One region of the Priestia sp. 10L35 genome, then DNA from elsewhere that is predicted to be linked to it. Evidence: riboswitches for the same ligand, from Rfam matches in the RefSeq annotation. Region 1 holds a riboswitch; each other region holds the start of a gene.
The links. Region 1 has a riboswitch for S-adenosylmethionine ahead of AC1DEF_RS04705 (hypothetical protein). Riboswitches for the same ligand answer to the same signal wherever they lie in the genome.
Positions count from the first base shown of each region.

Region 2: it holds a riboswitch for S-adenosylmethionine, as region 1 does, so the genes downstream of both, AC1DEF_RS16970 (bifunctional homocysteine S-methyltransferase/methylenetetrahydrofolate reductase) here and AC1DEF_RS04705 (hypothetical protein) in region 1, are expected to answer to the same signal.
Region 3: it holds a riboswitch for S-adenosylmethionine, as region 1 does, so the genes downstream of both, AC1DEF_RS05570 (sulfite oxidase-like oxidoreductase) here and AC1DEF_RS04705 (hypothetical protein) in region 1, are expected to answer to the same signal.

Region 1 covers NZ_JBFTKA010000001.1:919,330-922,605, forward strand. Annotated here, with positions in the region: gene AC1DEF_RS04685 (glycosyltransferase family 2 protein) at 1-220, shown strand, start outside; gene AC1DEF_RS04690 (hypothetical protein) at 330-770, shown strand; gene AC1DEF_RS04695 (GNAT family N-acetyltransferase) at 852-1,298, shown strand; gene AC1DEF_RS04700 (hypothetical protein) at 1,311-1,607, opposite strand; SAM riboswitch class I at 1,729-1,830, shown strand; gene AC1DEF_RS04705 (hypothetical protein) at 1,894-2,238, shown strand; gene AC1DEF_RS04710 (DUF1540 domain-containing protein) at 2,339-2,497, shown strand; gene alaP (alanine permease AlaP) at 2,815-3,276, shown strand, end outside.
Region 2 covers NZ_JBFTKA010000004.1:266,079-269,354, reverse strand. Annotated here, with positions in the region: gene metH (methionine synthase) at 1-24, opposite strand, end outside; gene AC1DEF_RS16970 (bifunctional homocysteine S-methyltransferase/methylenetetrahydrofolate reductase) at 25-1,863, opposite strand; SAM riboswitch class I at 1,971-2,077, opposite strand; gene AC1DEF_RS16965 (YkvI family membrane protein) at 2,417-3,276, shown strand, end outside.
Region 3 covers NZ_JBFTKA010000001.1:1,074,924-1,078,199, reverse strand. Annotated here, with positions in the region: gene moaC (cyclic pyranopterin monophosphate synthase MoaC) at 1-34, shown strand, start outside; gene AC1DEF_RS05575 (MogA/MoaB family molybdenum cofactor biosynthesis protein) at 47-559, shown strand; gene AC1DEF_RS05570 (sulfite oxidase-like oxidoreductase) at 593-1,255, opposite strand; SAM riboswitch class I at 1,331-1,437, opposite strand; gene AC1DEF_RS05565 (hypothetical protein) at 1,582-1,950, opposite strand; gene AC1DEF_RS05560 (putative polysaccharide biosynthesis protein) at 1,964-3,276, opposite strand, start outside.

The DNA.
Region 1 (3,276 bases):
GCTGATTCAAAAATATTTAGATCATACGCAAATCGGCTGGACGTCTCTTATTTTATCAATTTGGCTTGTAGGCGGCTTGCAGCTAATGGGAATGGGTCTTGTCGGAGAATACATTGGCAAGATTTTTAACGAAGTGAAACAGCGTCCTAAATATGCGATTGAAAGAGATTTATATACAAAACACTCATTAGACAAACAAAAAGATTTGCTTATGCATTAATTTAAGAAGCTTCTCCTAAATGGAGAGGCTTTTTTTGTTAAAGCGTTTATCATAATTTTTGAGTGAACAGGAAATGCTACTACTAAAATTTCTAAGGAGATCAAAATCTATGAAAAGACTATTTTATACAGTCAGCACTTTTTGTTTTGTTTGGCTTGCTTTTGCAGCCATTCATGTCAGCGCTCTTTCGATTGAGAAGCTTCCAATGAAGAAATCATCTGAACAATGGTCGGTTGAACTGACAAAAGCGAGCATGACGGGAGATAATCAGCTAAAGTGGAAAAATAACGTCTATCATACATATGGATTAACCGTTGAAAACATTGGAAAAGACGTAGAGCGCGTGCAGGTCCAAGCTTTTCGGCACGAAGGAAAAAACAAGGCGAAATACAGCTTGTTTTCTCCTATTGAAAGGTCTAACTTAAGCAAAAGCGGTCAGCGTTTTCGCTACGCGAATTTTGCTGTTCCTGGAAAAGCGGCAAGTTTAGACATTATGATTAACTGGACGGACGAACGAGGCAATCATCAACAACATTTTGAATTTAAATAAAAGTCTTCGCTTAGGCGAAGACTTTTTTTGCAGGAATTTATCCTCGCATGTGGAAAACGAACACGAAAGGAGAGATCCATAATGATTGCAAAAGCTACTGAAGAAGAATTACAGGAAATTCGGATGAAATCTGCTGATGCGCTGTTTGAAGGAACGATGAAGCAGTTTCATCCGTCAGCTGAACGCGTAAATGAACTAGTTGGTAGTGCCTTTGAAAAAGGCTGTTATTATTTAGTTTCAAGACAAGAAAATAAACTCGCAGGCTGGGGTCTTATCGGCCCATCTACCGACTTCTTTTCAAAAGAAGAAATTGGCTTTATCTACGAATTATATGTTGTACCCGAATACCGCGGGCAAGGTTTAGCCAAGCCGTTAATGCAAAAAGCAATTGATGAATTGTCTATCAAAGGATACCCTGAAATCAGACTCAGCGTTCATGCTGGGAATTTTGCACAGCATGTGTATCGTGAACTTGGCTTTGTAAATAAACAAATATCAATGAGCTTCCAAGTGGCAAAACGTCCGTAACGTTGATGAATGTCAGCGAGTCCATAAAACATAAGATGTTATACATGCGATGAGGTTCGGTAATGAAAGTAAAAGTAAATAAGTAGCCCAAACAGCGCCTTTATCTAGTACTTCAACGGCTCCTCCAGCTGTATTGTCTGAGGAGGGGGGGGCTTCAAGCGCGTTCATAATCAAAGCCGCTGCTGCTAAAATAATCCCTCCAATACTTCCGGTTGTTTTGACAATTGCAATATGGAAAGTAGATGAAAAGGCAATGCTGAGAAGCAGCAGCAAGCTTCCCAAAAAAGCAGATAACATATATCGTTTCATGTGCTCACCATCCTTTATGAAAGCATACCATATTTTACTTCTTTTTTCTTTTTATTGAAAAGCTATTGACGTAACCTATAAAACATATTAGAATAGTCAGAAATAATTTAAAAACGAAATATTCTTATCTAGAGAGGTGGAGGGACTGGCCCTTTGAAACCTCAGCAACCACAATTATTGAATGGTGCTAATTCCAGCATAGCCTAGCTCTGACAGATAAGAAGAGGAATCTTTTTCTATGATGAAATCCTCTTCTTAGGAAGAAACATTTCGTATAGAAAAGGTGATGACATTGAATAATACACAAACGAATTTATGCATTAATGATTATTTAGATCTATACTTATTAGCAAAAGAAATAAAAGACGAAACGTGGCAGCAGGAAATTTTAGCCGCGCTAAAAACGCATCAAAATCGTTCATTTGAAGAAAAACAATCCGCCCTAGTTCAAGAGATATGGGAAGATTTTAAACAGTTAAATGAAGATATTTCTTTTACGTATCGCTTAATTCAAGAAGAGCCAACTAACGAACAATTTCAGGCTAACTTAAGGCACTTGAGAGAACGGCGGATTACGCTGAGCCGTGAGTTATATTTAGCTAAAAAACAGTATGTTGAACACACGCAATAAAAAGATCCGCTTGAGAAACAAGCGGTTTTTTTGCGTAAAAATGTTAGAATCGTTATATTTCGGGTAGTAAATAGATAAGACAAGCAAAGGAGGGATAGCAGTGGCCCAAGGTGTATTGTGTGAAGTGAATGAGTGCATGTATTGGAAATCCGGAAATAAATGCAGTGCAGAGTCCATTTACGTTGTGAGTCCTGAAAGTAGTCACCATGTTTCTGAAACGGAAGAACCTGGCTGTAAAACTTTTGAACCCGCGAGATAAATGCTAGTTTTTATAAAAAAGCATAAAATGAACGATGCGCTGACGGAATTGAGTCGGCGTTTTTCTATTTTTTTAAAATACTATTACTTAGGTGCAATAATAAATACATAGTAAAAAAGCAGTGCCTATGTCTAATTGTGCGTTTAAACAAAATGATAAGATAATTTTTTTGTTTTTCGACAAAAGAAAAGTGAGAGAAAGGTGATAGAATACAAATATACAGCCTAGCTGTCTTTTAGCACAAATTTATATGAAAGCGCTAACAAAAAAGGCTGTGTTCATCTCGTTTTGACAGATTGGAAAAAGGGGAGACGTTTATGCAGGGGAAAACTCAGGGGAAAGAATTGAAACGCGGGTTAGAAGAAAGACATGTGACGCTGATGTCCTTAGGAGCAGCCATAGGGGTAGGACTGTTTCTTGGATCTGCATCTGCTATTAAATTAGCAGGGCCAGGAATATTATTGGCGTACGGATTTAGCGGAATGATTATGTTTTTTATTATGAGAGCACTTGGAGAAATGGCGATTCAAAAACCTGTTGCAGGTTCATTCAGCAAGTACGCACGCGACTACTTAGGGCCGCTTGCTGGTTATTTAACAGGTTGGAACTACTGGTTTTTATGGGTTGTAACATGTATGGCTGAAATTACAGCCGTTGGTATTTATATGGGGTATTGGTATCCGGATGTACCAAACTGGATTTGGGCGTTATCGGCGCTTGTCATTATGACAACGGTTAACTTCTTAGCTGTTAAGGCATATGGTGAACTGGAATTTTGG
Region 2 (3,276 bases), on a different contig from region 1:
TTGTTGTTCGATAAGTGAGCTCATTTATATCTTCCTTTCTGATGTAACAAGTTGCTTGTCATGAATATAGCGTGTTAGAATTTCGGTCATTTCATAGCGCATAAACGGCGTAATTAAGTAAATACCGTCAAATAACTCATATGCTGTATCAATTAAGTTTTTTGCAATCGCAAGACCTTCGACTTCACCGCGGATTCGGTCATTTCCCGTTGCATCCATGCGTTCTAGAATATCTTCTGATAATTTAATTCCAGGTACTTCATGGTGAATAAATCGAGCATTTCTTGCGCTTGTTAACGGCATGATACCGATATATACCGGTGTTGTTAAATGTTTGGTTGCTTCATATACCTCTTCAATTTGCTTAGTTGAATAGAGAGGCTGAGTAATGAAATAGTGAGCCCCGCAGTCGATTTTCTTTTCCAAACGCTGAACGGCTCGGTCTAAGTGACGCACGTTTGGGTTAAAGGCAGCTGCAATGGAAAAATTGGTTTTTTGACCAAGTGGTTTGCCGGAATAAGATAGTCCTTCATTAAACTGAGCGATTAAACTAATCAAGTCAAATGAAGATAAATCGTAGACCGAAGTGGCGCCAGGGAAATCGCCAACTTTCGACGGATCACCGGTAATTGCAAGTACTTGATTCATTCCTAGCGTATGAAGTCCCATTAAATGAGATTGAAGTCCAATTAAATTTCGGTCGCGACAGGTAATATGAATAAGCGGTCGTGCTTTTGTTTCTTGCTGCATCAGTGTTGCCATTGCCAAGTTGCTGATGCGAGGTGAGGCAAGAGAATTATCAGCTAATGTAATAGCATCTACGCCGACTTTATCAAGTGCTTTTGCGCCTTCTAAAAATTTCGTCGGACCAAGCTGTTTAGGCGGATCTAGCTCGACGATAACCGAGCGGCGCTTCTTCACAATTTCATGCATATGAGGTTTATCCTGCTGCTCACGCTCTTGAACCGTAACGGCAGGTCTCATTTTAACAACTTTGCTTGTAATCGGAGGCAGGTCTTTTAAGGCAGATGACATTGCGCGTACGTGAGCTGGTGTTGTACCGCAGCATCCTCCAATTAAGCGAACCCCTTGTTCGCGGAATAAACGCGCGCTTTCTACAAAGTAGTCTTCATTTGTTTCATATTCCAGCTTTCCTTCCACATACGCCGGAAGGCTGGCATTAGGGTAAGCAGATAAGAAAGCACGATCAGGAAGCGGTACTTCTTCAAGAGACTGAATCATATGATAAGGACCTAAACGGCAGTTTAGCCCGACAACATCTGCTCCCAGCGCCTCTAATTCTTTTAATGCATCTGCTAAAGGACGGCCATCTTGCAGTACGCCAATATCATGCAGGGAAACGTGAGTAATAATAGGCTTATCCGTTTCTTTTCTTGCCAGTGTAAGAACGGTTTTTAATTCTTCGAAATCATAGTATGTTTCAAACAAAAGGCCATCCACGCCTTCATTTAAAAGCCAAAACATCTGTTCACGAATGCTTCGCTTAACCTCTTCTAAACTAATAGCGTTTTTTTGGAAAGAACGAATTCCGCCGAGTGTACCAACCACGTAAGCCTGATCTTTTGCAGCTTGTTTCGCTAATTTTACACCAGCAACATTGATGTCTTTGACTGAATCTTCTAATCCATAACGGGCAAGTTTTTGATAATTAGCAGCGTACGTATTTGTTTGAATAACGTTTGCACCAGCTTCTACATAGGCTCTGTGAATACGAGAAACCTCTTCTGGTTTGGTGATGTTTAGTTCTTCAAAACAGCTGTCAATACCGTGTGAGTAAAGGAGGGTACCAGTGGCACCATCCCCAATTAAAATTTTAGACTTTAAATCTTCAAGTAACCCCATGTCAAAACCTCCTTAAATTGTTCCGCTTCTATTTCACGAGTGATTCGTTTTATGCAATATGCCGATAAAATAGAAAAAGTCTTCTTAAGAAGAAGACTTTTTTCGCCTTCTTATCTTCCAAGCAATAAATTGCTTGCTGGATTTAGCACCATGTCTCTAACGACTGGTTGCTGAGGTTTCAAAGGGCCAGTCCCTCCACCTCTCATGATAAGAATCAATTGTATATAATTGAAACATATTTTTTTAAATAGAAAGAATACTTATTTAATAATTTATCTGATTTTTAGAAATTATACAACAGTAAATTGTGAATTTCCAGCAAATATTGAGGAAAATTTAAAAGCTAAAGGGGAAATATCCGTATATTTTGTTTGAAAATGACTGTTATGTTAGGGGTTAAGGAGTTTTTTGTGAGAAATACAAAAAGAAAATGAAAAAAATAAACCAAAAGGCACAAGCACTGGGATATGCGTAGATTTACATGTAAAAAGGCTCGTCTTTTTTTTATCGTTTCTACATATAGTGAACTATGAAGGGTAGAAGGGTGATGGGCATGAAAAGGTGGAAACTCACGCTGCAGGTTGCTGCTACGTATGTAGGCACCGTTGTAGGAGCCGGTTTTGCAACAGGCAAGGAAATCGTTCAATTTTTTACACAGTACGGGGAACTTGGAATGGTCGGAATTTTGGTCAGCGGCTTGTTTTTTATTTGGCTAGGTTCAAAAATGATGCTGCTTTCGCACGCAATTGGGGCTTCTTCTTATCAGCAGCTTAATACATATTTATTTGGTGATGTGCTTGGAAAAGTGGTAAACGGTGTAATGATTGTCATTTTATTTGGAGTAACTTCAGTCATGCTAGCGAGTACGGGAGCAATAGGAAAAGAACAGTTTGGGCTGTGGCCTCCTGTTGGGATGATTTTTACAATTGTTTTAACTTATATATTTATCGCAAAAGGAATTAACGGTATTTTAATGGTTAATTCTCTTGTTGTGCCGATGATGCTTTCATTTGCTTTTATCATCTTTATGCCGAATATCAGCTATTTCTCACTGATTCAAACGAAGCCGGATTTAACGCTCGTCACGCAGTGGAAGTGGGCGGTTAGTCCCTTTTTATATATTTCCCTGAATCTAGCTTTGGCTCAGGCCGTTTTGGTCCCATTAGGAAGCTCGGTGAAAGATAGGAGCGTGATTACAAAAGGGGCCTTAATAGGAGGATGTGTACTTACGTTTATGCTTGTTTCTACTCATCTTGCCCTTTCCAATTTGCCTTATTCATTTCAACTTGATATTCCGATGAGTGCCGTTGTTAAAAATATCTCAGCGTGGGTGAATGTTTTATTTACGGTAGTTGTGTTGGGCGAGATTTTTACTACATTGATTGGAAATGTATTTGGCATCGCTAAGCAGCT
Region 3 (3,276 bases), 160 kb from region 1:
CAAAAACGGTGACTACAAGCGTACGGAAGCGTAAAGGAGGTACATAATGAGCGTACATGAACATAAAGCCAAAGCAACACAGCCCGTTCGCTGCAAAGTCATTACGGTATCAGATACACGCACAAAAGAAACCGATAAAAGCGGCGCGCTAATGATCCAACTTCTGAAAGAACACGACATGCAGGTCGCTTCCTATGAAATTGTAAAAGACGACCAAACGTCGATTCAACAAGCGATACTTGCCGGATGCAGTGCTGAGGACATTGACGTTGTTCTCACAAACGGCGGGACTGGCATTACAAAACGAGACGTCACAATTGAAGCCGTTCAAGCGCTGATTCATAAAGAAATCGTTGGGTTTGGCGAGCTGTTTCGCATGCTGAGCTACACCGAAGACATTGGCAGCGCAGCAATTATGAGCCGGGCAATTGCCGGGACGATTAACGAAAAAGCCGTTTTTTCTACACCAGGATCAAGCGGTGCTGTTCGTCTAGCTATGACCAAGCTGATTTTGCCTGAACTTCGCCACGTTGTGTGGGAATTAAACCGGCAGCGCTGACAAAATGCCTATGCACACGCATAGGCATTTTCATTAATCATAGTCTTTATGTACCCACTCATCTTCTGGAATGCCTAAATCTTCTCCAGAAAAACGCTCTTCTTTAAACGGATCTCCTCTAAGATGAAAGCCGTTTTGCTCCCAAAAGCCAGGATGATTTTCATCAATAGCTTCAAAGCCTCGAAGCCATTTAACACTTTTCCAAAAGTACAAATGCGGAACAACCAATCGCAGCGGATATCCGTGCTTAGCTGTAAGCGGCTCTCCGTTAAAGGAATGAGCGAGAAGAATATCGTCTCTCAGTAAATCTTTTACCTCAATGTTTGACGTATAGTCATTATCTCCATGTAGCATGATGTATTTACTTTTTAACTCCAAGCCAACTGCTTTTAAAAAGTCTGTAAACAGCACGCCCGTAAATTCATTATCAAGCTTTGTCCATCTCGTTACGCAGTGAATATCACATTTCACCGTTGTTTGCGGCATGTCCAATATATCTTGATACGAAAGCGTCACTTCTTTGTTTACTAATCCAAACACTCGAAGCGTCCACTCCTCTAAGTTATACTCCGGCACGTCGCCTTCATGTAAAATCGGAAAGCGCTCCGTTACTACCTGACCCGGAGGCACTCGTCCTTCATACCTTGGATCAATTTCTGGTGTTTTCATTCGTTTGATACGGTCTGCTTTGTTCAAATTATCACCTCATTGTTTTTTATACATAAAAAGCCCTTCCTTAAATAAATAAGGAAGAGCTTTGTTTCAGCTTCTTCCTTATCTCTAAGAGCAGTACACTCTTAAGGATTTGGCACCATTCTGTCATAGACAGCGGTTGCCGGGTTTCACAGGGCCAGTCCCTCCACCTCTCTTGATAAGGAAACAAATTGTATTTGTTTTATGTAATAAAGTCAGTATTAAGCTTTTTGTCATAATTGTCAATATTATTTTTCTTTTCCGCAAAAAAACTTTAAAAACAGGTAGGGTTATAAGATTTTAGTAGACTAAAATACCATGTAAAACCTTTACCCTTCTCCATCAATCATCGTATACTTCTTGGCAAAGCGCTTAGAATAAATTTGCTCATCCTCTTGTCCATCGTTAAAAACAAGTCGGTTATGATCAATATCTTTTTCTTTTAACATATAGCCTTTTTCATTCATCATATGAATATATTCATCTAAATGTCCTTTTTTCACCATATAGTGAAGAGCATCATCTGAATCTGTAGTCCTCGCTACATCTTGACTTCCCACTTCTAGCTTGAATACAGCTGTTGCTGTTTGAACGGGACGATAATCTCCAAACAATCTTTCCCAATTTAATAGCAGCAGCGCGCCGGAAATTATTATACACCCTCCAGCCGCCACGGTTAGTACAAATCGCTTTGACACTACTTTCTCTCCTTTACATTCTTTTTCTTCTATTTAATACAACGGATTGCCCTAAACTTGTTTTTACGCCAAGCCCTAGATACACGGCAGCACCTAAAGCAATTGAAATACAAGATGTGCTCATCGCAAGTGAAGATACAGACAGCTTATTTTCTAAAAAATAGTGAGAAGTATAATTGCCGATAATCACAGCGGCTGACATTACACTTACTAATAAAACAGGTGTCAACGCAGCTTGTCCCAGTGATTGAACTCGGTAAGAAATGGATTTTTCAATTAAATAAAAGTTATATATAACCGATACACCATACCCTCCGTAAGTCGCGACAACCGGTCCAATTTCTCTTAAGCTTGAAACCAGCAGTACGTTTAATACTATCTTCACAACAATTCCTAAGCCCAAGCCTAAAATTAGCTTCTTTTGCTGATTAATTCCTTGGAGAATTGCGGCTGTTACTGTAAAAAGAGCAAATAAAATGGCAGCAGGCGCGTACCATTGTAAAACAATTCCACCGATTTCAGGACTGTTTTTTTCTCCAAAAATCATCATATATACCGGCTTGCCTAATAAACAAAGCCCCACGGCAGCAGGAAGAGTAAAAAATAACAGCAGCTGCAGCGTTTTTGTAATTTCCCCTTTTACTTCCCGTAAATTTCCTTGCACAAAGGAAGACGTAATGCCCGGAATCAGTGACATGCTGAAGGCAGTCGCTAACGATACTGGCACCATCACCAAAATCTGGGCTAATCCAATAACGGAGTTGATCGTTTCAGCTTTAGCTTGTCCATATCCTATTGATTGAAAGAGCATGTTAATCGTAAACGTATCAATATTTTGATAGATAGGAATAGCTAAACCAACTAATACAAACGGAACGGCGTACGTTACAAGCTCTTTGGACATTGAAGAGAACGAAACGGACTTATTATTCTTTCCGCTGTTCACTTCTTTCATAATCAACCGCTTGCGCTTCAAATAAACCGCTCCAAGAATCCCAATTCCCCCTACGCCTCCAATAAACGCTCCAAACGTGCCGATTCCAACAGCTTTTGTCATTGTGCTATGAAAAAGGTGAATAACAGCGTATGCTCCTGCTAAAATGAACAACACTCGCACTATTTGTTCAATAATCGTACTTAGCGCGGACGGTCCCATAGACTGGTTACCTTGAAAGTAGCCTCGTAATAGACTCATAGGCGGGATAACAATTAAAGCAAAGCTTACCATTTGGATGACATACACTACGTCTTTTTGACTATTTCCCGAGGAATCTTTTCCGTTAATGACTAGTTCAGCGAGCCACGGTGCCATCGTATAGAGGACTA